Regions from separate parts of the Agrobacterium radiobacter genome, predicted to be linked through region 3. Evidence: riboswitches for the same ligand, from Rfam matches in the RefSeq annotation. Region 3 holds a riboswitch; each other region holds the start of a gene.
The links. A riboswitch is a leader RNA that binds a small molecule or an ion and turns the genes downstream of it on or off. The one in region 3 is predicted to bind cobalamin.

Region 1 (7,060 bases), 190 kb from region 3:
GGCAGACAAAAACGACAATTGACGCAGGTGTGACGCTCGCGTGACGCTCGATATGGTCGAAATGAACAACGCAACATCAAAGCGTTTTCATACTGTCGACTGTCGAGAGGGAATCATGGTGGCGTCTACCACAGCTATACTTGAACAGGACAATGCAGACGAGATTCTCGCGCTCGGGCGGATGGTTTCCTATCTTTGCCAGCGCTCGAAGGCTCTGGAACTGGGCATGTCGACCTATTTTCTGGAAATGGCATTGCTGTCGCTGGCCCAGGACATCAATCAGCAGGGTCTGCCGTCGGTAAGCACAGAAATCAATGTCAGCGCCCTGGCACAGGCCGACCTGCATTGAACGCTTTCGCAACGGCATGAACCCGCGGGAGTGAGCGTTTCCGCGCCGGCCTCCAGTCGTGAAAGCTTGGGAACATTCTTGCCTGTCCGGCTGGCTCCATCCAGCCGGAGAGTCATTTGCATATCTTCCTCCACATTTTATTGGCGCAAGCCATGAGTGAGGCCCGGTTTTACCGGGCCTCACTTCATATCAAGGCACCGCGCGGCGAAGCTCGATGGCAGCGGCAACCATGTTGACGAGTGCCGGCCTGACCTCTTCCCACTTGCGGCTCTTCAGGCCGCAATCCGGGTTGATCCAGAGCTGCCGGTCGTCAAGCCGCTCCCGCGCCAGCGCCAGAAGATCGACCATTTCTCCGACATCAGGCACACGCGGCGAGTGGATGTCGTAGACGCCGGGACCGATCTGGTTCGGATATTTGTAAGTCCGAAACGCATCCAGCAACTCCATCTTTGACCGCGAGGTCTCGATGGAGATCACGTCGGCATCCATCGCCGCAATGGCATCGATAATCTGGTTGAATTCGGAATAGCACATATGGGTGTGCACCTGTGTGCGGTCGTCCACGCCGCTGGAGCAAATGCGGAAGCATTCCACCGCCCAGCCGAGATAATCCTGCCAGTCCCGGTGCCGAAGCGGCAGGCCTTCGCGAAGAGCTGCCTCATCGATCTGGATCATCTGTGCCCCGGCCGCCTCGAGATCGTTGACCTCGTCGCGGATGGCGAGCGCGATCTGCCGGCATGTCAGGCTTCTGGCGATATCATCGCGGACAAAGGACCAGTTAAGGATCGTCACCGGTCCGGTCAGCATGCCCTTGACGGGTTTGTCGGTGAGCGATTGGGAATATTCCCACCAGCGGACCGTCATCGGCTTCGGACGCGACACATCACCGAAGATGATGGGCGGACGCACGTAACGCGAGCCGTAACTCTGCACCCACGCATGCTGGGTAAAGGCGAAGCCGGACAGCTGCTCGCCAAAATATTGCACCATGTCATTGCGCTCGAACTCGCCGTGAACAAGCACATCGAGACCGATATCCTCCTGCCAGCGGATGGCCGCTTCCGTTTCTTTCTGCAGGAATGTTTCATACTGCGCATCGCTCAGGGCGCCCTTCGAATGCGCTGATCGGGCCTTGCGCACCTCCGGCGTCTGCGGGAAGGAGCCGATGGTGGTCGTCGGGAAAAGCGGCAGCGCAATGGCTTGCGACTGCAGCTTCTGGCGCTCGGCAAACGGGCTTAGCCGCTTCCTGTCGGCATCGCCGATCGTCGCGATACGCTTTTGCACGGCGGCATCCGTTACCTTAGGCGAGGATGGGCGTGCGGCAACCGCCTTCGAGGCAGCCTCCAGTTCCGGGGTTACAGCGGCCTTGCCCTCACCGAGAGCCTTGCCAAGCGTGGCAATCTCGTCGAGCTTCTGGCTGGCAAAGGAAAGCCAGCTTTTCAGATCGGCATCGAGGCCGGTTTCCAGTTCCAAATCGACCGGAACATGCAGCAGCGAGCAGGACGGCGCAATCTGAAACGCCGCCGCACCGCGTGACGCGATGATGGGTTCCAATCGGGTGACGATTGCGGCGAGATCAGCACGCCAGATGTTGCGGCCATCGATGACGCCCAGCGACAGAACGCGATTTTCCGGCAGCGCCTTCAACACCGCCTCCAACGCAGTGGGTGCTCGCAGCAGATCGACATGAAGGCCGGCAACCGGCAGCGCGGTGACGGTTTCGAGATTGTCCTCAAGCCCACCGAAATAGGTGGCGAGCAGGATCTTCAGATCCGGCGCGGCCCTGGACAAAGCCTGATAGGCCACAACCAGCGCATGACGCTCCCCCTCGGAAAGGTCCAGCACGGCGACCGGCTCGTCGATCTGCACCCAGTCTGCGCCTGCCGCGTGCAGGCGGCGCAGCAGCTCTTCATAGACAGGCAGCAGCCTCGCCAGCAGATCAAGCGGCTTGAAAGCAGCTTCACGCGCCTTGGCAAGCTTCAGGAACGTGACCGGACCGAGAATGACCGGACGCGTATGGATGCCGAGCGCCTTCGCCTCAAGGAAGTGGTCCACCGGCTTTTGCGAGGTCAGTTCGAAATGCTGATCCTCGGAGACCTCCGGCACCATGTAATGATAGTTGGTGTCGAACCATTTGGTCATTTCCAGCGCCGGAACGCCATGACCATGATGCGAATGCCCTTCATGCACATGGCCGCAGCCTGCATGCCCCTCGCTCTGGCTGCCGCGCGCCATGGCGAAATAGGTCGAGAGGGAAACATCTCCACCCGCCCATCCATAGAGGGATGGAACGGCGCCCACCATCACGGCCGTATCGAGGACATGATCGTAGAGAGAAAAATCATTGGAGGGGATGTGGCTAATCCCCTTCTCCTGCTGAAGCACCCAGTTTTCGGCGCGCAGCCTGGCGGCGGTTTCGAGAAGTTCCGTTTCGGAAATCTTTCCGGACCAGAAGCCTTCAAGCGCGAACTTCAATTCGCGATGACGGCCGATCCTCGGGAAACCGAGCGATGCGACTGGAATGGTCTTGTCTGACATTGTCATACCCCATTTGGTTGTGGGGGCATGGGTAAAGCGGACGCGTGCAGGTCCGGCTTGCCGAACCATTGCAGCAACCACCGGGACACCCCGCCCGTGGACGTTATTTTGTCCTGGCAGGTCTCCTGGCTTACGGGTCGCCGCCTTTGTCCGTCTTCCCGGAGTTCACCCCAGTGACGTCTTGGACAAAGGCTCGCCGCTTACAGTTGCGGGGGCAGCTCCGGTCTTGCCGATCGTCGGCGCACCGGATTCCCTCTTAGCTCCGGGATTGAAATAATCAGGCCCGGAGAACCATGACACCCGCATTTCTCACTACGGGCGTCACAATGTCAATAGACATAAAGAAATCTTTATATCTTTATTTCATTTAAAGGCAGGTATCAGGAGACGACCGCGCCCGGGCCCGCAACAGCGCCAGACGGCACCTTGCCCAGAATGATCATGCCGAGAACCTCGTCCTTCGTCACATCTTCCGTGCGGGCATGGCCGACCACCTTGCCGTTCTTCATCACGAATACCCTGTCCGCCAAGTCGAAGACGTCATGGATATCGTGGCTGATGAGGAAGATGCCGATGCCCTGCCGTTTCAGCTCCTTGACGAGATCACCGACCTGCGCGGTTTCCTGCGGCCCGAGCGCCGCCGTCGGTTCGTCCATGATGAGGATGCGGGCATCGAATAGAATGGCGCGGGCGATGGCGACGGACTGCCGCTGGCCGCCGGACAGTGCCTTCACCGGCTCCTTGAACCGCCGGAAATTGGGGTTGAGACGTCCCATCACCTCGCGGGCCGAAGCCTCCATGGCGACATCATCAAGCGTGCCCCATTTCGTCTTCAGCTCGCGGCCGAGATAAAGATTGGCCGCCGCATCGACATTATCCGCCACCGCCAGCGTCTGGTAGATGGTTTCAATGCCGTATTTCTTGGCGTCGCGGGGATTGCGGATATCCGCATCCTCGCCATTGATGAGGATTTCGCCCTCATCCCGCCGGTAGGCGCCGGACAATATCTTGATGAGCGTCGATTTGCCCGCGCCATTGTGGCCGAGAAGGGCGACCACCTCACCGGGGAAAAGATCGACTGAGGCGTTTTCCACCGCATGGATACCGCCGAAGGAAATGGAAATATTGCGCATTTCCACGAGGGGCGTGACTTGTTCCGTCATTGGGATTCTCCTCGGTTCTTACTTGGCGCGGGCGCGGTAGATGGTGTCGAGCCAGACGGCGACGACCAGAACCACACCGACGACGATGCGCTGGAAGGGCGTGTCGATGCCCACCAGCACCATGCCGGATTGCAGCGATTGCATGACGAGCGCGCCGAGCATCGCGCCCGCTATGGTGCCGACGCCGCCGGCGAGCGAGGTGCCGCCAATGACCGCCGCCGCGATCGTATAAAGTTCGTCCAGTTCACCCTGGGCGTTGGTTGCCGCGTTGAGGCGGGCTGTCGAAATCGCCGCTGCGATGGCGCACAGAACACCCATCAGCGTGAATATCTTCACCGTGACCCAGCGGGTCTTGATGCCGGCGAGTTCGGCTGCTTCCGGGTTACCGCCGATGGCGAATACATAACGTCCGAAGCGCAGCCGCGTGGCGATGAAGGTCATCACTGCACCAACGGCGAGCGCTATCAGCACCGGAATGGCGATGCCGTGCGGAATGAACAGGCCGCCGTCCGGCCAGGTGATGCCATTGGCATCGGCATAATTGCGGGCGATGTTGATCGGCCAGGGATAGCTGTTGACGACAGCCACAAAACCGATGACGACGAAGCAGCCGAGTGCCACCAGGAAATATTCCGCCCAGACCGGCCGCAGTGGAAAGCCGAAACGGCGGCGCTGGTGACGGGAATTGAGGATTGCCGCAACGATGGCGACGCAGGCAACGATAGCGGCGATCCAGCTCCATGTCGCGCCGATCGAGCCGCTGGTGCCGCCGCCCATCAGGCGGAAGGTGGAATCCATAGGCGCCACGGTGCGACCGCTGGTGACGAACCAGGTGCCGCCGCGCCAGACCAGCAGACCGCCGAGCGTGACGATGAAGGACGGCACATTCAGGAAGGCGATGATAGAGCCCTGCAGCATGCCGATGGCGCCGCCGACGAGAATGCCGACCAGAAGCGTGACGATCCATGTCGCCCAATGTTCGAAGCCGAGTATCTGCGGCAGGATCTCCGCTTGCGTGACACCCATGATCATGCCGGAAAAACCGAGGATCGACCCGACCGACAGGTCGATATTGCGGGTGACGATGACGAGCACCATACCGGTCGCCATGACAGCCACGGACGCGGTCTGCACGGAAAGGTTCCAGAGGTTTCGCGGCGTCAGGAACAGGCCGCCGGACAGGATATGAAATCCGATCCAGATCAGAAGAAGCGCGCCGACCATGCCGAGCAGGCGGGTATCAAGCTCCGTTGCGCTGATGAAGCGCGCGATGGAGCCTGTCTTTTCCGTCTTGGCGGACGCTGGGGAATTGGATTGGGTCATATCGGCCATGAACTGCCGGTGCTCCTCACATCTTAAAAGGCGCTGCGCCATGAACCATGGCGCAGCGCCCGAACCGGGACATAGTCGATCAGTTGCAGGCCTTGACGGATCCGGCCTTCACACCCTGGCAGGCCGTTTCCTTCTTGATCCAGCCAGCATCGATCACGACGTTCAGATTGTCCTTGGTGATGGCGATCGGCTTGAGGAAGACCGACTGCATCGTGACCTTCTTCGGGCCGCCATCAAAGGCGGTAACGCCCTTGATTTCCGTCATCTTCTTGCCACCAGCAAGCGCGAGCGCAATACCGGCCGCTTCCTTGCCGAGTTCACGGCTGTCTTTCCAGACGGATACCGTCTGCGTGCCGAGTGCGACGCGGTTAAGCGCGGCGAAGTCTGCATCCTGACCGGACACGGGAACCGAGCCCGCCATGCCCTGCGCGGCAAGAGCAGCGATTGCGCCACCGGCCGTGCCGTCGTTCGACGCGACAACAGCATCGACCTTGTTGTTATTCTTGGTCAGGAACTGTTCCATGTTCTTCTGGGCATTTTCCGGCTTCCAGCCATCGGTATAGGCTTCGCCGACATTCTTGATCTTGCCCCCGTCGATGGCGGCCTTCAGCACTTCCTGCTGGCCGGCGAACAGGAAGTCCGCGTTCGGATCGGAGGACGAGCCCTTGATGAAGACATAGTTGCCTTCCGGCTTCACCTTGAAGACTTCGGCAGCCTGAAGACGACCGACTTCCTTGTTGTCGAAGGTAATGTAGAAGGCGTTCTTGTTTTCGATCAGGCGGTCGTAACCAACGACCGGAATACCCTCGGCAACGGCCTTTTCAACGGCCGGGCCAATCGCGTCGCTGTCCTGCGCCAGGATGATCAGCGCGTTGGCGCCCTGGGAAATCAGCGATTCCACGTCGGTCAGCTGCTTTGCGGCGGACGACTGCGCATCGGCGGAAATGTACTTCGCGCCGGCCTTGTCGAGAGCGGACTTGATGGCCGCCTCATCCGTCTTCCAGCGTTCTTCCTGGAAATTCGACCAGGAAACGCCAACGACGAGATCAGCCGCAATAGCGGCAGTATGCAGGGAAACGAGTACGGCCGTACCCGCCAAAAGCTTGGCAAAAGAATTCATGATGTCCTCCCGGTAAGGGCGAAGCCTGCACCTCCATGCAGGAAAAACGCCCGGAAAAAGCTGCCGGTCTCTGTGATTTCACAATTTTCTCGACAGTCGAGAAAATTAATGTCAGAGATTCCCCATGCTGTCAACAACGGCTGCGGGCAGCATCCGGGTGCCTTGATCTTGCTTTCGGCATGCGCCATCAGAGGGATCAGCACGACAGGAAAAAAGCCGTTCAGGGAGCATGCCCCAGCCCATGTCCGCCATTGCAAGCACGGAACTGGTGCGCCAGAAAAACAGCCTGTCGGTGATGGCGGCACTGCGTCTGCACGGCAGTCTTTCCCATACCGACATGTCGACTTTCACCGGGCTTGCCTCCGCAACCGTTTCCGCCATCACCATGGAACTCGAACGTGCGGGGCTCATTCTCAGGAAAGAACAGCTTGCCACTGCCGGCCGCGGGCGGCCGCGTATCCTCTTCGCGCCAAGCGGCGACTTCTGCTACGTTGCGATCGTCATCATCTCCTCCGACAGCGTGCAATATTCGCTCGTCGATTATGCCGGCAAGCTGGT
Region 2 (7,060 bases), on a different contig from region 3:
GGTACCGGCATCCCGATCCTCATCGGCCGGCCGCAGATCATCGAGACGCGCCTGAAGCGCTTCGGCCTGCGCATCCGTCCGCATACGGATTTCGCCGTGGTAAACCCGGAAGACGATCCGCGTTACCGCGATTATGTCGATGATTATTTCGCCCTTGTCGGCCGCGCCGGCATCAACCCGGAAGCGGCGCGTACCATCGTGCGTACCAACACGACCGTCATCGGCGCGCTTTCGGTGAAGCGTGGCGAGGCGGATGCGCTGATCTGCGGTCTCGAAGGCCGTTATGACCGGCACCTGCGCGACGTGAACCAGATCATCGGCAAGCAGGAAGGCGTACGTTCCTTTGCGGGTCTCAGCCTGCTCATCACCCAGCAGGGTGCGCTGTTCCTCACCGACACCTTCGTCAACAACGACCCGACGTCAGAGGAAGTGGCTGAGATGGCCATTCTCGCGGCCAAGGAAATCCGCCGCTTCGGCATCACGCCGAAGATCGCACTCGCCAGCCATTCCAATTTCGGCTCGCGCGATTCCGAAAGCGCCCGCAAGATGCGCCGCGCCCTGAAGATCGTGCAGGCGGCAGCACCGGAACTGGAAGTGGACGGCGAAATGCAGGGCGGCTCCGCACTTTCGGAAGCGCTGCGCAAGCGCGCGATGCCGAACAGCGTGCTGACGGGCGAGGCGAACCTTCTGGTCTTCCCGAACCTTGATGCCGCCAACATCACGCTCGGCGTCACCCGCACGCTGACGGAAGGCCTGCATGTCGGCCCGATCCTCCTCGGCAGCGCCCTGCCCGCCCATATCCTGTCGCCCAGCGTCACCTCGCGCGGCGTCGTCAACATGGCGGCGTTTGCCGTGGTGCAGGCCTCGCATCCTTCGGTGTGATAGAGGCCGCATTAACGCAATTTTGAACATGCTGTTGCCGCATTGCGGCAACAGCTTATGTTATCTTCCTGAAACACGGATTTCGTGAAGTATAACGCCCCTGCCACCGGTCGGGGACATCGAACGGATCGCACAATTGACCCGGCGCAGCCGCATCATCGGCCTCCTGCTTCCCCTTGTTTTCATTGCTCCGGCCACCGCTTTTGCGGATCAGGTCTGCGATACGCTTTATGCGCAGTTGCGCGAGCCGCCACGCGTCATCGGCAATACGGCCGAGGTGCGGCGTTACGCCAATGCGCTCGCCCGCCAGAACATCGTCATTCGCAAGATCAGGAACGACCTGCGCGGCTATGGCTGCTCGTCTGGCAGCGTCATCGTCTACGGCAATCCCAATGCCGGTGTCTGCGCCGAGATCGGCGATGCACTGGCGGAAGCGGAAAGCGAACGCGACGCCATCATCCGTGATCGCGACGATGCCATGGCGGCCGCGCGTGACAACGATGGCGATATCAGGCGCCAGCGTATCCTCGCCGCCCTCGATGCCAATGGCTGCAGCACCGCGCCGCAGACGGAAGCACAGTTGCCGCCGCCTTCCGATGTGACGCGTTACCCCGACGCCTTCCGGCAGAATGGCGGTGAGCCGGGACAGGCGGGGCTTTCCCCCTACCCCAACGCCGCCGCCGAAGGCGGGCTTCGTACACTGTGCGTGCGCACCTGCGACGGCTCGTTCTTCCCCATCGCTTCCAATGCCTCGCCGCTCGATTTCCGCGCCCAGGCCGAGCAATGCCAGAAAATGTGTCCGGGGACGGAGACGGAACTTTATTTCCACTCCATGACGGATCAGGAAACCGCCGACATGGTGTCTGCGGAAACCGGAAAACCCTACAGGGACCTGCCGACCGCCTTCGCCTACAGGAACGCCCCGGCAAAAGTGCCGGGCTGCGCCTGTAACATGGCCGCCTATCACGAAGAAATGCAGAAGCAGGAAGAAGCCGCCCGGCCGGAATCCGAAACACCCTATTCCGGCATCACGAAAATCCCCTCACCGCAAGGTGACAAGGCCGCCCCCAAACCCGCCGAGCAGCAGCAGGCCGCCAAGCCGCCGGAACAACCCGTTCCCGAACGCGACTATGACCCGAACGATACGAAAGTGCGCATCATCGGCCCCAAATTTCTGCCGGACCAGACAGGCCGGATCGACCTGAAGAACCCGGCATTGAAGGGTATACAGCCGCAGCAGTGAAGCCGTCGTGGAGCGAGCGGACGCCGCTTGTTTCTTCAGTCCGCGGCAGCGGGATGAGAGGGCTACGGTAGAGATATGCTGAGAGCTTGCCCCCTCATCTGACCCTTCGGGCCATCTTCTCCCCGCCGGGGATAAGAACAAGCAGCAACGCCCCGCTTCCCTCGCGGAACTTTTATCTGCCTTACACCCCGCCCCAGCGGTTGCGGAACACAAGCTCCTCCAACGGCACGCGCTGCCGCCAGCCTTTCACCGCCAGTTCCGGCTCGGTATAGAGCGCATCGACACGGCCGACGCAGAGCCAGGCGACGATTTCGATGTGGTCGGGAATACCGAGAATGGTGCGAATGTCGCTATCGTGGAAAATGCTGACCCAGCCGACGCCGATGCCTTCGGCGCGGGCTGCGAGCCAGAGATTCTGGATGGCGCAGACGGTGGAATAGACATCCGTGCGCGGATTATGGGTGCGGCCCAGCACCACCTTGCCGCCGCGCGTGGGATCGCAGGTGACGCAGATGCTGAGCGGGGCCTTGCGGATGCCTTCAAGTTTCAAGCTCCGGTAGAGAGCCTGCTGCTCGCCCTCGAACATCGCCGCCGCCTCCTCATTGGCGCGGCTGAAGGCCACAAAGGCCGCCTGACGGATCGCGCCATCGGTGATGAGGGTAAAATTCCACGGCTGCATGAAACCGACCGAGGGTGCCGAATGGGCCGCCTTCAGGAGACGCTCCACCAGATCATCCGGCAGCGGATCGGACAGGAACTGATCGCGCACGTCACGACGGGTTTCAATGGCGCGGTAAATCGCCTCGCGCTCCTCACCGGAAAACGGGCGGGCGGGTGACAGCGCATGATCGAAAGAACTGGCGCCGGGCGGATTGCTCACGGACGGATCGGCTGGCATCGTTTATCCCCAACAATGCGAAGGCCGGGCGCAAACATACACCCCACCTCGACAACAACCTGCCGCCGTCCGCGCGGTTCGGTCTATCCCGTCAGGCCGGTCTTCTGACTTGGCTTCATCCGCCCTTTTCGCCTTCCCGAATTGCTTCAGTGGCTTCTAAAAAAGAGCGTCCGCCTCACAGCGCTGGGCACGTTCCGGTCTTTCACCGGATTCCCGATTCTCCCGTCGCAAGGGCGGGCACCTGACAAAGGAAGCTATGGGCAAAACAGTTTGCGAATGCAAGTATTCTGCCGGTGGTGCGGCAATGTGGCCTGCCTCCCCCATTACACCGGGAAATACCTGACATAGGCGAACTCATCCCCATCCGGTGACCAGTTGGGCGAGTTCATCGTTCCCTGCCCGCCGAAAAGCTCAAACAGCGTCTCGGCATTACCACCATCCATACCCATCAGCCGCACCCGCACATCAAGATCGCGCGGATGGTCGAAAACGTCGCCGTCATAGGAGATGAACACCACCTTGTCTCCCTTCGGAGACGGGTGCGGAAACCAGTCGCCATAGGGGCTGTCGGTGATGCGCTCGACGGCAGAGCCATCCACCCGCACGCGCCAGATCTGCATCAATCCGGTGCGGCTGGAATTGAAATAGATCCACGCACCGTCAGGCGAATAATCCGGCCCGTCATTGCGACCTTCGCCATGGGTCAACCGCGTCTCGACGCCGCTTTCTATATCCATGGAGTAGATATCGAAGACCTGATCGCGAATGCCGCAATAGGCGAAGCTCTTCCCGTCCGGCGACCAGCCATGCCAGTAGGAGGGAAGGTTTTTCGTCATCAGCCGTGGCGCGCCGCCCACGGAGGCCATGAGATAGATGGCGCTCTTGCCGAATTCCACCTTGTCGGAAATGGCGTAGAGTGACCCGTCAGGCGAAATGCCGTGATCGTTGTTGCACAGCGTGGCAAAGCCGGTATCGACCTTTTCCGGCGCAATATCACCGGAAAGAGACAGGCGATAAAGCAGGCCTTCGCAATTCAACAGCAGATATTTTCCATCCGGTGACCAGTTCGGCGCTTCAAAGAGATCAGGCGTCTGCCACACCACCCGCATCTGCCGGGTGCGGATGTTGAAGATTTCGATGGAGCTGCGCATTCTGCCTCCCGGGGCGTGTCCGTGTTCTCGTTCAAAGCGCTGGGCAATGCAGACATTCCGTTTGCATCCGCCATGGCCCTGATTATGATCCTAGGGCGGCAGGCACCGTCCTGCAAATTCAAACCGGAAAAAACGCCAGCGCCCCGGCACCGTCCGCGCCGCTTGCCGTTTCTCCCAAATCCGAGGTTCCGCGATGAATACCATCGCCGATCACGGCATCCGCTTCGGCCGGATCGCCGCAATGCTTCCTGTCAAAAATATCGAAAAAGCCCATGATTTCTACGTTGGCGTGCTGGGCTTTGAAAAGGCCTTCGAAAACGGCACTCCCGTCGGCTTCATGATCCTGAAACAGGGCAATGCCGAGCTGCACCTGACATTGCAGCCCACGCACAAGGCAGCGCCCTTCAACGTGGCGCATATGATGGTGAGCGATGTCGATGCGCTGCACGCGATCTGCAAGAGCCACGGGCTGCGCATCATCAAGGGCCTGCAGGACAAGGATTACGGCCTGCGCGCCTTCGTCTTTGAAGACCCCGATGGCAACCGCATCGATGTGGGGCAGGCTATTTGAGATGAGCGAGCGGCGCGGGGTGTTCTCCGCGCCGTCTATGGGTTGTCAAAAAGCTCCTCACACGCGAGTCATCCTTGGGCTTGACCCGAGGACCCACAATCTCAACCGCGCATGGATCCTCGCCTCAAGGGCGAGGATGACGGAGAAAGTCAGTAACTCACCCGCCAGAAATCAATGGCGCGCGCCCTCAATCACCGATCCCGGAACCGGTTGGTGATCGGATAACGCCGGTCACGACCGAAGTTCTTCTTGGTGATCTTAACACCCGGCGCCGATTGCCGGCGCTTGTATTCGGCGAGGTAAAGCAGATGCTCCACCCGGTGCACGGTGGCCACATCATGGCCGCGCGCGAGAATCTCCTCGACCGACATTTCCTTCTCGACAAGGCATTCCAGAATATCGTCGAGCACCGGATAGGGCGGCAGCGAATCCTGGTCGGTCTGGTTGGGACGCAATTCGGCCGAAGGAGCCTTGGAAATGATATTGGCGGGGATCACCTCGCCGGAAGGGCCGAGAGCACCCGGCGGAACATGGGCGTTGCGCCAGCTGGAAATGGCATAGACCTGCATCTTGTAGAGGTCCTTGATGGGGTTGAAACCGCCATTCATGTCGCCGTAAAGCGTGGCGTAACCCACCGACATCTCAGACTTGTTGCCCGTCGTCACCACCATCGAGCCGAACTTGTTCGAGACGGCCATCAGGATGGTGCCGCGCGTGCGGCTCTGCAGGTTTTCCTCGGTAATGCCCTCTTCCGTACCCTCGAAGAGATCGGACAGCGCCGAGAGGAACCCTTCCACCGGTTCCACGATCGGCACGATATCGTAACGGCAGCCCAGCGCCCTGGCGCAATCGGCCGCGTCCTTCAGCGATTCTTCCGAGGTATAATGGTAAGGCAGCATGATGCAGCGCACCCGCTCCTCGCCCAGCGCATCGACGGCAAGGGCGGCACAGATCGCCGAATCGATGCCGCCCGAAAGGCCGAGAACCACGCTCTTGAAGCCGTTCTTGTTGACGTAATCACGGAAGCCCAGCATGCAGGCGCGGTAATCCGCTTCCTCACCTTCGGGAATCTTCGAGAAAGGCCCGCTTTCGCAGCGCCAGCCATCTGCCGTGCGTTTCCAGTCGGTGACGGCAAGTGTGGCCTCGAACTGGCTCATCTGGAAGGCAAGCGTCTTGTCGGCATTGAAACCGAAGCTTGCACCATCGAATACCAGCTCGTCCTGCCCGCCCAGCTGGTTGGCGAAAACGAGCGGCAGGCCGCTTTCGATCACCTGCCTGAGCGCCACCTGATGGCGCACATCCAGCTTGCCGCGATAATAGGGCGAACCGTTCGGCACCAGCAGGATTTCCGCCCCGCTTTCGGAGAGCGTCTCGCAGACACCCATATCGTTCCAGATTTCCTCGCAGATCGGAATGCCGATCCTGACCCCACGGAAATTATAGGGACCGGAAATCGAACCCTCGGAGAAAACACGTTTTTCGTCGAATTCACCGTAATTCGGCAGGTCTATCTTGTCGCGCAGCGCGATGATCTTGCCGCCATCCAGAAGCGCCACGGAATTGTGTCGTCCCGTCTCGCCCTGTCGCGGAAAACCGATAACGACGCCCGGTCCGCCATCGGCGGTCTCCGCCGCCAGTTCTTCCACCGCTTTCAGGCATGCTTTCAGGAAAGCCGGCTTCAGCACCAGATCCTCAGGCGGATAGCCTGAAATGAAGAGTTCGGTCAGAAGCAGAAGGTCTGCGCCCTGCGTTGCCGCATCGGCCCTAGCCTCGCGCGCCTTGGCGAGATTGCCCGCCACGTCGCCAACAGTGGGATTGAACTGCCCGACGGCAATCCGGAGATGGTTCTGGATATCGTGTCTGTCGCTCATGGCTTTTCAATACCGCGCCCGTGCCCGCTCCGCAACGCGGCAATTGCATGGCGGCGCCCGTTACGCATCGGGCGCGCGCGTTCACGCTAAGGTTATCGCCGCACCGGCCAGGCTTCGCAAAGTTCATGTCGCGTTCATCGCGCTTATGTGACAGTTACATGACACTTTTGCGACACCCGATTCACCTCCCCGGATCGGCCGTGCCGCCTGAAATACCGGAGTATGGGTTTGAGACATTCGGCGCCAAAAACAACGGCTTCCGAAAAGGCTGGTTTTGTCTTTTCGCCTGCAGGGATTAGGAGCCGTTCGAAGCTTTCGGGCACGGCCTATACGCTTGCCAATCTGACGGTCGCATCCGTTGTGCTCGTTGTGGTGCTGGAGTGGATCGCCCGCGGTTCGCTCACGGATGTCGGTGCTTTCCTCACCTCATCCGCACGCCCCGGC
Region 3 (7,060 bases):
CGGCGAGCGCTTCGACGCCGTCACGCACCGGCTGGAGCAGGGCGAGCGGCGACACACCGGCAATTGCTCGTGCTTCCAGTTCGATGGCGCAGAGATCGGGAATGATGTTGATCGCCTGTCCGCCTTTCACCGTGCCGATCTGCAGGGAGGAATAGGGTGGCTCGAATGTCGCCTCGAAGGGGCCTTGCGTCAGGGCCTGTGCGGTCTCGACAGCCTTCGCCATGATGCCGGTGATCAAATGGATGGCGTTCACGCCCTGATCCGGCCGCGAGGAATGGCCGGAGCGGCCGCGAATGGTGATGCGTGCAGCGGCCTTGCCCTTGTGGGCGCGCACGGCACGCAGATTGCTCGGTTCGCCGATGATCGCGCCCGCCGGTTTTGCGCATAGTTCCGGCAATCGGGCAATGAGGTGCGGGACGCCGCGGCAGCCCGCCTCTTCGTCATAGGAAAAGGCAATATGAATGGGGCGATTCAGCGCCATGCGCGAAAATGCCGGTGCCGCGGCGAGAACCGTGGCCAGAAATCCCTTCATGTCGGTGGTTCCGCGTCCGTAAAGACGCTCGCCTTCCGCTCTCAGGGTGAAGGGATCGGAGGACCATTCCGGCTCACCGGCAGGCACCACATCCATATGGCCGGACAGGATGTATCCGCTGGTATCTGTCGGCCCGAAGCTGGCGAAGAGATTGGCGCGGTCGCCCTCGGGACCGGCAAGCAGCGATACTTTCGCGCCGTGACTATCCAGATAATCGGCGATCCACCCGGCGATATCGCCATTGGCGGTTCCGACGACCGATGGGAAGCCGACAAGACGCTCCAGAATTTCGATTGCGTTCATGGCTGTCTCCGCCGCTTCAACGTCGAAAAGCTTAGAGTGGCCGGCGGCGTTTATCTGCTGAAATAGGGGTGTTTTCGGTAGATTGTTGTGTCTTTCCAGCGCTTTCGGAAAATTCCTGCCGGCAAGGCTGGTTATCTTCGGATGTCGTGGGCTGGGCTGCCGGGATCAAGGTTCCGCGCCGGAGGGAATGAGAGCCGTTTGTCATGGAGCTGCTCAAGGTCGATAGTTTCGAGTTGCGAACCGTGGATATCGCCGATGTGGAGGCCGATCATCTGCATGCCCTCTCCATGGCTGTCGGATGGCGATACCACGCGAATGAATGGTGTTTCCTGCGTCAATGTGGCATCGGCCTTGCCGCGCTTGACGAAATCGACCGCGTTGTCGCAACCGCCATGCTGTTTCCTTATGATGAAGGTTTCGCAACGGTCGGCATGGTCATCGTTTCCCCCCGTTTGCAGGGACAGGGCGTCGCACCATGGTTGGTGCGGCAACTCATGGCAGATTACCCTGACGCTGCACTGCGGCTGAACGCTACGGAAGCGTCACGGCGGCTTTTTGCCCGGCTGGGTTTTGCCGGAGATGCGGAAAAAGTACATCTCCTTCGTGGCAGGGCGCGCTGCCCTGCCGAGATGCCGACGCTCGGAAGAAAACAGAGGATCGAGCCGCTTTCGGGGGACCATTTGTCCGCTGTTGCGGATCTGGATCAGGCGGCTTTCGGTGTCTCGCGCCAGCGCGTCCTGCAGCGTCTCCTGCGGGAAAATAAGGGTTATGGCCTGTTCGAGGCGGATCGTCTCGTGGCCTTTGCATTGCGGCGCGCAGCGGGACGGGGCCATATTGTCGGCCCGGTCGTTGCGGGTGAGGAAACGCAGGCCATTGCGCTGGTCAGGCGGCATTTTTCCGATCTGGACGATCAGCTCGTCCGTCTCGATGCCGTGCGTGACAGTGGTCTTCTGACCGACTTTCTGACGCAATCCGGCCTGGTGGTGATCGAAACGCTTACCACCATGTCGAAAAACGTGCCGCAACCGGCTGGCTCTGGTTCCGCAATGATTTTCGCCCTGGCTGGCCCGTCTTTGTGCTGAGGTGCGGCACTATCGCAATTGACGCCCCGCCCGTTGCCCCTTATGTGAGAAAGCGACGGTTCCTGCAGCCGAAAGGCGAAGGGATTAATAGGGAACATGGTGCGGGCGATCTTTTTCGCCCAATGCCGTGGCTGCCCCCGCAACTGTAAGCGGATTGTCGTTCATCCCAGTGACGCTTCAAGGCGTCATGCCACTGTATTCTCTGGAATGCGGGAAGGCAGATGAGTGACGCAAATCCGTGAGCCAGGAGACCTGCCGTCAAAATATGAACCATCGTTACGGGCGGGGAAGCCCGGAGGAGGAGATTGTAATGTTATTTCATAACATTTGGTTTGCGTCCCGTCGTCGTTCTCCGTACAAGACGTCCCGCTGTTGCTGCGCGTTCTGACGCCTGCTGCTCTGGAATAAGTTTTACTTTCGACTGGAGAACACATGTTTCATTCTAGACGCCTGCCGGTCCATGCCGGCTTTCTGGCCGCCGCGTTTGCGGTTTTGCCTCTTGCCAACGCTAACGCTGCCGAAACCACTTACCCCCTGACGATCAACAGCTGCGGTCAGGAGATCACCTTCAAACAGGCTCCCGCCCGCACCGTATCCGTCGGCCAGAGCACGACCGAGGTTCTTTATCTGCTCGGGGTTGCTGACAAGGTGGTCGGCACGGCGCTGTGGATCGGCCCGGTTCTGAAGGGCTACGAGGAGGCCAATGCCAAGGTCGAGCGACTGGCCGATAATGATCCGAGCTTTGAGGCGGTTGTCGGCAAGAGACCCGACCTCGTAACGACCCAGTTCCAGTGGCAGATCGGCCCTGAAGGCGTCGTCGGAACGCCGGCGCAATTCGCCGAACTCGGCATTCCCGTCTATACCTCGCCTGCCGATTGCATCGGCAAGGATAATTCCGGCGGTGGCGACGGCGTGCGCAACACCGGCTTCACCATGGATCTGATCTATCAGGAAATCCGCGATCTCGCCAAAATCTTCAACGTGCAGGATCGCGGCGAGGAAGTCGTTGCCGACCTGAAAAAGCGTGAGGAAGCCGCCCGCGCCAAGATCGCCTTGGCAAATGGCAAGCTTTCGGCCGTCTTCTGGTTCTCCAGCGCCGAGCTGGATATCGACCCCTATGTGGCTGGCCGCAACGGCGCGCCCGGTTACATCATGTCCGCGCTGGGCTTAAAGAATGTCATCGAAAGCGATGAGGAATGGCCGACCGTCGGCTGGGAAACCATCGCCAAGGCAAATCCCTCCGTCATCGTCGCCGGCAAGATGGACCGCCGTCGCTTCCCGGCTGACGATGTCGCCGTCAAGCTGAAGTTCCTCGCCAGCGATCCCGTGGCCAGCATCATGCCCGCCGTCAAGGAAGGTCATGTCTTCGAGATGGATGCGCAGGCGATGAACCCGACCATTCGCACCATTGAAGGCATCGAAACGCTGGCTGAAGCGATTTCGGCTGCCGGCCTCGCCAAGTGAACGGTCTTTCCGTCCATTTCGGCAGGGTGGGACTGGCTTTCGCCGCGCTCGCCCTGCTGCTCGTCGCGCTGATGGCTGGAGCGGCCATCGGCGAGACCGCCATTCCTTTTGACGTCGTGGCGAAAACTATCGCCAACCGTGTCTTCCATGCGGGTTATCCGTTGGAGCCGCTGGATGAGGGCATTGTCTGGAGTTATCGCCTCAGCCGCGCCGTTGTCGCCGCCTGCTGCGGGGCTTCGCTGGCGCTCGCCGGGGCGGTGCTGCAATCGCTTCTGCGCAACCCGCTTGCCGATCCCTATATTCTCGGCATTTCCGCCGGCGCCTCCACCGGTGCCGTCGCTGTCGCGCTTCTGGGTTTTGGCGCGGGTTTCCTGACGATGCCGGCCGGCGCGCTCATCGGTGCTTTTGTGGCCTTTTCTCTGGTCAGCCTTCTCGCGGTGCGGGCGGGACATGGCAACAGCGCCATCATTCTGGCGGGGGTGGCCGGGTCGCAGCTGTTCAACGCCATGACCTCTTTCATCGTCACCAAATCCGCCAATGCGGAACAGGCGCGCGGCATTATGTTCTGGCTGCTCGGCAACCTCTCGGGCGTGCGCTGGCCGGATGTCTGGCTGGCGCTGCCGGTCAGCCTTGCGGGTCTTGCTGTGTGTCTCTGGTATGCCCGGGCGCTGGATGCCTTTGCCTTCGGCGGTCAAGCCGCCGCTTCACTCGGTATCCCGGTGCGGTGGGTCTATGCGGTGCTGATCTCGGTTTCGGCAATCATGACGGCCGCGATGGTGTCGCTGGTCGGCTCCATCGGTTTCGTCGGGCTCGTCATTCCCCATGCCGCGCGCATCTTCGTCGGCGTTCGCCATGGCATCTTGCTGCCGGTGACGGCACTGACCGGTGCGGTTTTCATGATAGTCGCGGATATTCTCTCGCGCATCGTCATTCCGGGGCAGGTGCTGCCCATCGGCGTCATCACCGCGCTGGTCGGCGCGCCCGCCTTCGCTTTCATCCTGGGGCAAAAGAGGGCGCGGTCATGAAGTTATCCGCCCACGGCCTGCATTTCCATGCCGGCAATATCGATATCGTGCGCGGCGTTTCGCTCAATGTCGGTTCCGGGGAGTTTCTGGGCATCATCGGCCCGAATGGTTCCGGCAAGAGCACGCTGCTTTCCATGCTGGCGGGAATTCGCAAACCACGCCGGGGGCACGTTACGCTTGGCGAGGAGCCGCTTGCCTCGCTGGGACGCCGCGACCTTGCCCGCCGGCTCGCCTTCGTGGAGCAACAGGCTGAAACGACAGAGCGCATCACCGCACGGCAGGCCGTGGAGCTTGGGCGCACGCCCTATCTCGGGCCGCTTTCCGCCTGGTCACAGAATGACGACGCCATTGTTGATGCGGCACTTGCCAATGTCGACATGGCCGACAAGGCGGAGCGCAACTGGCATCATCTTTCCGGCGGCGAACGCCAGCGTCTGCATATCGCGCGCGCATTGACGCAGGAGCCACATATCCTGCTTCTGGACGAACCGACCAATCACCTCGACATAGGCCATCAGATCGGCCTGCTCGATCTGGTGCGCCGGCAGGGCCTGACCGTCGTTGCGGCGCTGCACGATCTCAATCACGCCGCTATGTTCTGCGACCGCGTCGCCATCATGCATCGGGGTGAGATGATCGCGGTCGGCCCGCCGCGGGACGTTCTGACACCGGCGACAATAGCCGAGGTTTTCGGAGTCAAATGTGTCGTCACCACGGACGAGGGCGGCTTTTCCCATATTCGTTTTCTGCCGGCCCATGGGCGGGCCGAGCACCCAAGGAAAGTATTGGCACGATGATGATGTTGACGATGCTCGCAAACGCCGTTGCAAAGACCAGACTGTTTTGCGCCGCTGCCGCAATTGCCGTGACGGTCACGGGCTTTCCGCTTCAGGCTTCAGCCGAGACCTTCGAGGTGAAAATGCTGAACCGGGGCGAAAAGGGCCCGATGGTATTCGAGCCCGATTTTCTCGAAATCGCGCCCGGCGACCGCGTACGCTTTGTGCCCACTCACAAGAGCCACAATGCCGCGACCATCGATGGCATGGTTCCGGAAGGTGTCGAAGGGTTCAAAAGCCGGATCAATGACGAGTTCGAGACCGGGTTCGAAAAGCCGGGCTTTTACGGCATAAAATGCTCGCCGCATTACGGCATGGGCATGGTCATGCTGATCAAGGTGGGCGATGCGACCCTGCCGCAGAGCTACAGGACGGTGGACGTGCCGGGTCGCGCCAAACCACGGTTCGACGATCTTTTCGAGCAGGCGGAAAAATAAAGCGATGTCGGAGGCCCAGCTGCGGCGGTTGATGTCGCCTCAGCTTTTGCCAGTAACATCCGGCTTCACCGCACATACCGCATAACGATGCTGCAGCCCGCGCAGGACGCCTTTTAGAAGGCTGAAGTTTTTCGCCTGGGCGCGGTGAATGGCCTGAAGTTCCTGATCGATCGCGACAGGTTCGAAACCGGTCGTGCGTAACAGCGCCGCGACATCGCCGGCCCTTGCGCCCTTCGAAAAATAGACCCGCGAGAGGATGCTGTTGAAGGTATTTTCCGGGTCCGCCGGCTTGTGCGGCTGGTCCGGTTTAATGAGGCCGATGTTTTCGAGGCTGGCCGCCAGTTTCTTCACCAGCTTTTCGCGCCAGCCGGTATTCACGAAATCGCCGTCAACGATCAGAAGCCGCCCGCCGGGTTTCAAGACACGGAACCATTCGGCAAAACTCGCCTGTGGGTCCACCAGCGTCCAGACCAGATGACGGGTGATGATGACGTCGGCGCTTTCATCCGGCTCCATGGTGTTTTCGGCATCGCCGACGAAAAAGCGGATGTTGCGTCCACGTTTTTTCGCTTTTTCCCGGGCAAGGGCCAGCATCGTTTCCGACCAGTCCATGCCGGTAACCTGAAAACCGAGATCGTCCATCAGGTGTGAGATGACGCCGGTGCCGCTGGCGAGATCAAGCGCCTTGCGGCCCTCTCCGCGGCCCAGATGTTTCAGGATAAGCGCGTGCCAGGCTGCACGCTCGTCTTCGGAGAAAATTTCATGCCCGGGCGAAAGGTCGAAAGTCGCGGCGCGGCCGGACCAATAGGATTTGATTTCGTCTCTCAGACTGTCGTTTTTGCCGTATTGGATGGTATCGATCATCGGTGTTCAACTCATGTACCGGTCAGTTAAGAATGGCTCTAAAACATAAATGTTGACTAGTACAGTCAGAAAATAATACAGCCGCGCCAGTCAACACTGGAGAGCAATATCCGATGCGCATCTCAGCCAAATCTGCGGCACTTGCCCTTGGCCTTCTCGTATCCGCCGCATGGCCGGCATTCGCCGAAAAGGTCACCGTCAAGGATGTGACGGGCCGCGATGTCGAGGTCAATGTGCCCGTATCGCACGTCATCCTCGGCGAAGGTCGCCAGATTTATTTCCTGGCTGCGCTCGACAAGGAAAACCCTTTCCAGCACGTCGTTGGCTGGCGCGACGATCTGGCGAAAGCTGATCCGGAAACCTATGCCGCCTATCTCGCCAAATATCCCGAGGTTGCCAAGCTGCCCACTTTCGGCGGCATGAAGGACGGCACCTTCGACATCGAGCAGGCCGTTTCGCTGAAGCCTGACGTGATCCTGATGAATATCGACGCCAAGACGGCGACCGAAGAAGCAGG
Region 4 (7,060 bases), on a different contig from region 3:
CATGGGGACCTCATATACTATAGGGGGGTATACTATATGAGCGAGATTTTCCGTTCAAGCCCCGCTTGACGCAATCTTCGCGAATGTTTCGACCCTTAAGAGATCTCCCCATGAAACTTAGGGGACTCAGTCATGACGACTATCGCAGCAACCATCAGCAGCTATCATCCCACTCCGCTCCGGAGCCTTGAGCCGGCGAGAGGCAAGGAAACCCATTCCACCACCGAAGCCCTGCTGGAGCTGACCCGCGCCGCGCATCGCACCATTTCGAGCGTCGAAACCGCTGCCACGGCCATCGCGCCGGCCGCCGCCAGTGCTTCCTTCGGCCTCGCCACAGCACTCTGGAATCTCGACAGCGGCACCTCCACGACAACGCCCGCCCTGGACATGGCCGCATCGGCACAGCCAGAAGCCGCATCCGGCATCGAGAATGATGTCCTCAAAGCGCTCGCCCAGGCGCTTGGCGTGGATGACGCCGCCTGAAACCCATTGAATGGCGGGCTGAAAAGCAATATCTCTAGAGACTAGAGCATAGACCATGAACGGCGGAGCCACCCCGTTCTCCCGTCTTTGCCCGAGATATGGAGAAAGTCATGCTGTCCATCGGTGAATTGTCCAAACGTACCGGCGTCAAGGTGCCGACGATCCGCTATTACGAGCAGATGGGCCTCATCCGCGAGGCCGACCGTTCGGAGGGCAATCAGCGCCGTTACGAAAAGGCCGACCTCGACCGGCTGGCCTTCATCCGCCATGCGCGGGATCTCGGGCTGAACATCGACGCCATCCGCGAACTGATCGCGCTTAGCCAGCACCGGCAGATGCCATGCGAGGGCGCGGACCGCATCGCTGCCGAACATCTCGCCCATGTGCGAGAAAAGATCGCCAGCCTCAAGAAGCTGGAGCATGAGCTGGAGCGTATCGTCTCCCACTGCCACGGCCATTCGATCGAGGATTGTTACGTCATCCGCGCGCTTTCCAATCATGACATGTGCGAGGGTGAGCACTGAACGGAAAACCGGGCTTGACAGATTACGGATTCGGGCGCATTGCATTTTCCATGATCAACGAACGCGCACCCATCTCCTGCTCGTACTTTTGGGCCTACCTCTAAGGGCGGCTCGACAGATCATGTTGTCAACAAGCCGCCGTCAGGCGGCTTTGTTGTTTCTCAAGCGTCCTGACGGCACCGATAAGACCAAAGGACCGAAAAAATGACCGAAGATAGCTCCCTTACACTCGAAAGACCGCCCGTCGTCATCATTCGTGGCGCACGCAAGACGGACTTGCCCGAACTCAACGAGATGATCACGCTGCTTGCCTCCTACCACGGCGATGCGGCGGCGATCACGCCGGCGAAACTGGAACGCGACCTGTTCGGCCCGCTGCCCTGGGTGCATGGCCTCGTGGCCGAAGCCGATGGCGCGCTGATCGGTTACGCCCTGCTTCTGCCGCTCTACAGGGCGCAGGAAGGCCGGCGCGGGCTTGAGCTGCATCATCTCTTCGTGCGTGACGGCCATCGCGGCCATGGCACCGGTCAGCATCTGGTTTCCCGCGCCCGCGATATCGCCAAGCGTCTCGGCTGCGACTATCTTTCCGTCAGCGCCACAACAGGCAATGTCGCGGCGCATCGCTTCTACGAAAACATGGATTTCGCGCCCCGGCCGGTTACCGGCATGCGCTACATGCAGTCAATTGCCTGATTGGCATCAACGGAGACGACCATGACACGGATCGCCATTGCGCTCGCGCAGGATTTTGCTGACTGGGAACCGGCGCTGCTTGCTGCCGCAGCGCGCGGCTATCTCGGCGTCGAAATCATCTATGCCACGCCTGATGGCCGGCCGGTAACGTCCATGGGCGGGCTGAATGTAACGCCTGACACATCCTATGACGCGCTTGATCCTGTTGGCATCGATGCGCTTGTCATTCCCGGCGGTCTCAGCTGGGAAAAGGGAACGGCTGTCGATCTTGGCGGGCTGGTGCACCGGTTTCGCGACAGGGACCGGCTGGTGGCCGGCATCTGTGCGGCGGCGAGCGCGCTCGGCGGCACGGGCGTTCTGAACGATGTCGCCCATACCGGCAATTCGCTGGCATCGCACAAGGCCTATGCCGTCTATAGCGGCGAGGCGCTTTATCGCGACCAGCCGAAAGCAGTCAGCGATCGCGGCATCATCACGGCCGCCGGCAGCGCGCCGGTGAGTTTTGCGGTGGAAATCCTGAAACACCTCGGCCTCTTTGGTCCGGAAGCCGAGGCGGAACTTCAGGTTTTTGCGGCGGAGCATCGCTGAGGCGCAGCCGTCTCGGTTGTTTGCACTCCCTCTACTCCCCGTCATTCCCGCCTTGGGCCGGAATCCAGCCGACGCGCGTCTGCGCGGCGGAAAGACTCCTCTCAGCCCAAGGACTTGGGCTGGCTGGATCCCGGCTCGAGGCCGGGATGACGGAGGTGAGAACAGCGATGATTATCGCTGATCCAGCACCCGGCAAACACGTGCTGCGTGATCGCCGCCCTCCCCGGCAATCGCCCGGCGAATATCGCGGCTGTTCAAATGCAGGCTACGGCCGGCAGGTGAATTTGCATGTTTTATCTTGGCAAGTGCCGCCGCCACAAAGGCGACCTCATGGTCGTGGAAAAGGCAAGAGCCCCCTCTTCTGTAGGGCTCGGCCCCAGCACCGCCTTGAAGGCAAGGCGGTGCACGGCGCAGAAAGCGCCGTGACCGGGAACGGCAAAACGCAGCGCATCGAGTTCCTCACTCCATTCCGCTGCGTCCTGCATGGATTTACGCCTGCTGGAAGCGCTTCAGGAAAAACGCGCTCAATGTTCCGAGCAAAGCCCAGAAAACGAAGCTCGTGATGGTGGCGGCGACGATGAACTGACGCTCCAGCGGCAGCGGCGCCAGCGCATGTTCACCTTCCGGCGGCAGGGGTGCGCCCACCACATGCGGCGCGACGATCAACACCAGCGCCAGAACGATGGCCCAGGGTTCGCGGCGGAATGCGATCAGCGCAATGCCGCCCGCGGTTGCGGCAACCGTCGAGAGCCACCAGATCTGCCGCGCCTCAAGTGCGGCGGCCGGGCTGCCCGGCAGTTCCGGCGGCAGGCCGATCATCGGGGCCAGCATGACGGCGGCAAAACCGGCAACGCCCCAGAGAAGGCCTTCGCGCCAGCCGCCATTCGTGCCGCGCAGCGAAATAAGGCCGGTCAGGACAAGCGCATAACCGATGGCGGTCAGGACATTGGCGGCGACAGTATAGGCGGTGCGCTCGAAGCCATCGGCCGGAACCCAGGCCTCGTCATTGTGCTCATGGGCGGGAACCGCAGCACCGGGCGCCGTCGCATCATGGCTGTGAGGCGCCTCGCCACCGGCGCTCTCATAGGTTTCCGCCTGAAGGATGAGCGGCGTGGTGCCGAAAGCCTGCATGGCAGACACGGCAAAGCCGCCGAGAATGCCGACGAGAACCGCGGTAAAGACGATATTGCGAAAAGATGACATGCCGTTTCCCCTCAATGGCAGGGGAAGGCATTGGCATGACGCGTGTCATGCGCGGCATTGTGAACGGCTTCCACATGGGAAAAGCCGACAAAACCGACAACAAACAGGCCAAGCACGATCGCCGTCAGCGATTGCGCGAAGCTGCCCGTTTTTGCGGAAACGGCTGAATTGGCCGTATTCTGCTGGATGGACATGGTGACCCCTCTCCCGGCGCGACCCCGCGCCTTTAGACACGGCCGAACGGCGGGAGCCGCAAGACCGCATGCGATACACTTCACCACGGGGATACGAGACTGACACAGGGAGGCATTGATCTCGCCACCCTGAAATTCCGCTCTTCCGGACACCCCGCCGGCATGGACATTTCCGTGATGGCAGGTCTCCTGGCTTACGGGTCAAAACCTGAAACACCTTCCCGGCATCGCCCTCCCTGGAAACCTCGGTTCCCGGAAAATGGCTTGCCAGTGGCACTTCGTTTCAGGCTCTCCGCTCACAGTTGCGGGGGCAGCCACGAATGAGGATTTCTCCCTATCGTGTTCCCTTTTCACCTTCCGGAACGCCCGGAAGGAACCATCACAGGATTGTTATCCGATGGGTGGCGGCGGGAGTCAATGGGCGCGCATGCGCCCAGGGCACCCTACCGCGCCGGAATGGCCTTCAGATAGGCGGCGATCGCATCGCGGTCATCCGCCGTCAGATGCGCCATGTTCTGCTGCACCTTGACCATGGAACCGCCGACGCTGTCGAATTCCGGGGTGAAGCCGGTTTCCAGATAGCTCGCAATATCGACCTTGGCCCAGCTTCCGATGCTTTGCGAGCCGGGGGTAATGTCAGGAATGCGGCCTTCGCCTTCCGGATTGGGGCCGCCAGCCAGCCACTTATCGGCAAGGAAACCGCCGAGCGCATTGCGCGGCGTATGGCACTCGCCGCAATGGCCCGGCCCTTCCACCAGATATTGACCGCGCAGCAATTCGGCATTGGCATTGGCAAGCTCGACGCGCGGCGGTGCGGAGGGGTCGAAATAAAGGAACTTCCAGCCGCCCAGCGCCATGCGCAGGTTGAACGGGAACGGCAGTTTGTGATCCGGCGCATCGTTCTGGCTGGCCGGCAGGGCTTTCAGATAACCGAAGAGATCGTTGATGTCCTTCTGCGTCATGCGGGCATAGGAGGCATAGGGAAAGGACGGGTAAAGGTGCTCACCGTTCCTGCCCACACCACGCGTCATCGCATCGCCGAATTCCGCCAGCGTCCAGCCGCCGATACCATGCTGCGGATCGGAAGAAATATTGGGCACATGAAAGGTGCCGAAGGGGCTTTTCAGCGCCTGCCCGCCCGCAAGCGTCAACAGCGCCTCACCCTTCGCATCGGGTGCGGCATGACAGCTTGCACAGCCGCCCGCCCAGAACAGCGTTTCGCCATTGGCCAGATCCGGTTCGCCAAGGCTGACCCAATGGCTTGGCGCCTGACGTTCCGGCGCGGTGACCCAGGCGAATATGCCGTAGCCGGCAATCGCCGCGACCACGGCCCCGCCAGCGAGTTTCGTCCAGATGGAGGACATACCCCTCTCCCCATTCTCACCTGACCCGGTCAGATGCCTTTCGAGCGTGAGAAAACGCCGCCGGGAAGCGGCGTTTCCAGAATCATTCGATTATTTCTTCAGACGGTAGGTCTGGTGGCAGGTGCCGCAATCGGCCCCGAGCGTCTTCATGGCGGTGGCAACGCCCGCCTGATCGCCGGGGAGATTGGCGAGAACGATGTCCGCATCCGTGCCAAGCTTGGCGGCCTTGGCCTTGAAGTCCTCGAAATTTTCCCAGATGGCGGGAGCAGCCGCGCTGCCGGTCTCGGTGCCGGCGGGGAACTGCTCCGGGAAGGCCTTGGCATTGGTGCCGATGGTCGTCACGGCGGCCTTGACGGTATCAGCATCAAAGGGCTTCTCGCCCTTGGAGATGGCGGCGAGTGAACCCATGGCGCCGCCGATCTGCTTCATCATGCCTTCACGTTTTTCGACTTCGCCGGCAGCGTAGACCGCTCCGGCGCAAAGACAGCCGAAAAGCATGGCCGCCGTGATGGTTTTCAGTTTCATGCACACTCTCCTTGATTCCGGCTGGGACACCGGGCGCTAGATGGAACGGCGCGAGGATGCCCTTTCCGGATGGCGAAAAGAAGTCACATTGCGGTGAATTCCATCGTGAAAACAGAAGCCTAAGACAAGGCCTCCCAGAGCGTGAGAAGCGCTGCGGCAATCAGCATGAAACCGGCGGCGCGACCGATGAAGATCGTGGCGGCGGGCGAGGAAACAAGCCATGCCCGGCTTTTATCCGCCGTCAGCGCCAGCGCGCCGTAGACGGTGAACTGCGTCACCGCCACCATCGCGCCCATCACCAGCCCCTGCATCCAGATCGGGCCATAGGCGGGTTTGAGAAATTGCGGATAGATCGCCATCATGAACAGATAGGCCTTCGGATTGGAAAGGCAGGTCAGCACCGCCCGCCAGAAGGCTTTTCTGACCGAAGCGCTCGCCTGGGCCTCGTCGCCGTTCACGACAATCGCGCTGCGCATCAGGCCGATGCCGATCCAGATCATATAGGCGGCGCCAAAGACCAGAAGCGGCAGGAACAGCGACGGCATCCAGGCGGCGAGCATGCCGACGCCCAACGCGCCGTAAAGCGAATGCACGATGCCGCCGGCGCTCATGCCGCTTGCGGCGGAAAGGCCGGTTCTTTTGCCGCCCGTCAGCGCGCTTGCCAGCACAAACAGCATGTCCATGCCCGGCAGAATGATGATGCCGAACAGGACCAGAAAGAAAAGCCAGAGATTTTCGGCGTAACTCATGTCAGTATCTCCCAAAACGGTTCATGACACATTCGGGAAAGCCCATGTTTCTCAATGTGTTTCTCCATTTATAGGAAAGACCAACTGACAGCGTTGTGTCAGTTGCGTGGCGAAGCAACCGGGAAAAACGGCAATGCGCAAGGCGTCGAGACTGTTCGAGATCATCCAGATCCTGCGGGTGGCGCGCAGGCCGGTCACCGCGCAGACGATTGCCGAGGCGCTGGAGGTGACGGTGCGCTCGGTCTATCGCGACATAGCAGCGCTTCAGACCATGCGCGTGCCGATCGAAGGGGAACGCGGCGTCGGTTATATCCTGCGTCCCGGCTTCAACCTGCCGCCGCTGATGTTTTCCATAGAAGAGACGGAGGCGATCGTGCTGGCGCTCGCCATGGTCGCCCGCACCGGCGATGCCGAATTGCGGCAGGCGGCCAGGCAGGTCAGCGACAAGATCGCCGCCTCCCTGCCCGACCCCCTGTCGAAAACCCTCTCCGCTAATGCCCTGCACGCCTGGGGCAGCATCGCGCCGGCGCCAGCAGGCGTCGATCTTGCCACGGTCAGGCGCGCGGTGCGCGACGAGGAGAAACTGGAGATCACCTATCGCGATGAAGCCGGCGCGGAAACGCAACGACGGATTGGGCCGATTGCGGTGATCTATTATTCCGAAACGGTGAATATCGTCGCCTGGTGCGAACTACGGCAGGCGATCCGCAATTTCCGCTCGGACCGGGTGCTGAGCT

Region 1: it holds a riboswitch for cobalamin, as region 3 does, so the genes downstream of both, metE (5-methyltetrahydropteroyltriglutamate--homocysteine S-methyltransferase) here and MRBLRC7O_RS16405 (ABC transporter substrate-binding protein) in region 3, are expected to answer to the same signal.
Region 2: it holds a riboswitch for cobalamin, as region 3 does, so the genes downstream of both, bluB (5,6-dimethylbenzimidazole synthase) here and MRBLRC7O_RS16405 (ABC transporter substrate-binding protein) in region 3, are expected to answer to the same signal.
Region 4: it holds a riboswitch for cobalamin, as region 3 does, so the genes downstream of both, MRBLRC7O_RS02675 (CbtB domain-containing protein) here and MRBLRC7O_RS16405 (ABC transporter substrate-binding protein) in region 3, are expected to answer to the same signal.

The regions. Positions count from the first base shown of each region.
Region 1 covers NZ_JBEGHX010000002.1:734,735-741,794, forward strand. The annotation lists gene MRBLRC7O_RS17260 (helix-turn-helix domain-containing protein) at 1-22, shown strand, start outside; gene MRBLRC7O_RS17265 (hypothetical protein) at 116-349, shown strand; gene metE (5-methyltetrahydropteroyltriglutamate--homocysteine S-methyltransferase) at 539-2,887, opposite strand; cobalamin riboswitch at 2,986-3,198, opposite strand; gene MRBLRC7O_RS17275 (ATP-binding cassette domain-containing protein) at 3,268-4,050, opposite strand; gene MRBLRC7O_RS17280 (sugar ABC transporter permease) at 4,069-5,382, opposite strand; gene xylF (D-xylose ABC transporter substrate-binding protein) at 5,462-6,502, opposite strand; gene MRBLRC7O_RS17290 (ROK family transcriptional regulator) at 6,744-7,060, shown strand, end outside.
Region 2 covers NZ_JBEGHX010000001.1:1,301,639-1,308,698, forward strand. The annotation lists gene MRBLRC7O_RS06585 (NADP-dependent malic enzyme) at 1-882, shown strand, start outside; gene MRBLRC7O_RS06590 (DUF2865 domain-containing protein) at 1,019-2,125, shown strand; gene bluB (5,6-dimethylbenzimidazole synthase) at 2,307-3,023, opposite strand; cobalamin riboswitch at 3,101-3,283, opposite strand; gene MRBLRC7O_RS06600 (TolB family protein) at 3,347-4,174, opposite strand; gene MRBLRC7O_RS06605 (glyoxalase superfamily protein) at 4,368-4,745, shown strand; gene MRBLRC7O_RS06610 (NAD+ synthase) at 4,937-6,616, opposite strand; gene MRBLRC7O_RS06615 (LTA synthase family protein) at 6,839-7,060, shown strand, end outside.
Region 3 covers NZ_JBEGHX010000002.1:541,339-548,398, reverse strand. The annotation lists gene argE (acetylornithine deacetylase) at 1-835, opposite strand, end outside; gene MRBLRC7O_RS16410 (GNAT family N-acetyltransferase) at 1,039-1,917, shown strand; cobalamin riboswitch at 1,957-2,191, shown strand; gene MRBLRC7O_RS16405 (ABC transporter substrate-binding protein) at 2,350-3,381, shown strand; gene MRBLRC7O_RS16400 (FecCD family ABC transporter permease) at 3,378-4,406, shown strand; gene MRBLRC7O_RS16395 (ABC transporter ATP-binding protein) at 4,403-5,203, shown strand; gene MRBLRC7O_RS16390 (pseudoazurin) at 5,200-5,679, shown strand; gene MRBLRC7O_RS16385 (class I SAM-dependent methyltransferase) at 5,719-6,543, opposite strand; gene MRBLRC7O_RS16380 (ABC transporter substrate-binding protein) at 6,657-7,060, shown strand, end outside.
Region 4 covers NZ_JBEGHX010000001.1:540,735-547,794, reverse strand. The annotation lists gene dmeR (Ni(II)/Co(II)-sensing transcriptional repressor DmeR) at 1-3, opposite strand, end outside; gene MRBLRC7O_RS02705 (hypothetical protein) at 133-483, shown strand; gene MRBLRC7O_RS02700 (MerR family transcriptional regulator) at 594-1,007, shown strand; gene MRBLRC7O_RS02695 (GNAT family N-acetyltransferase) at 1,212-1,700, shown strand; gene MRBLRC7O_RS02690 (type 1 glutamine amidotransferase family protein) at 1,722-2,288, shown strand; partial or broken gene MRBLRC7O_RS02685 (hypothetical protein) at 2,460-2,773, opposite strand; gene MRBLRC7O_RS02680 (CbtA family protein) at 2,778-3,491, opposite strand; gene MRBLRC7O_RS02675 (CbtB domain-containing protein) at 3,503-3,685, opposite strand; cobalamin riboswitch at 3,848-4,081, opposite strand; gene MRBLRC7O_RS02670 (c-type cytochrome) at 4,129-5,049, opposite strand; gene MRBLRC7O_RS02665 (c-type cytochrome) at 5,140-5,574, opposite strand; gene MRBLRC7O_RS02660 (LysE family translocator) at 5,694-6,323, opposite strand; gene MRBLRC7O_RS02655 (helix-turn-helix transcriptional regulator) at 6,457-7,060, shown strand, end outside.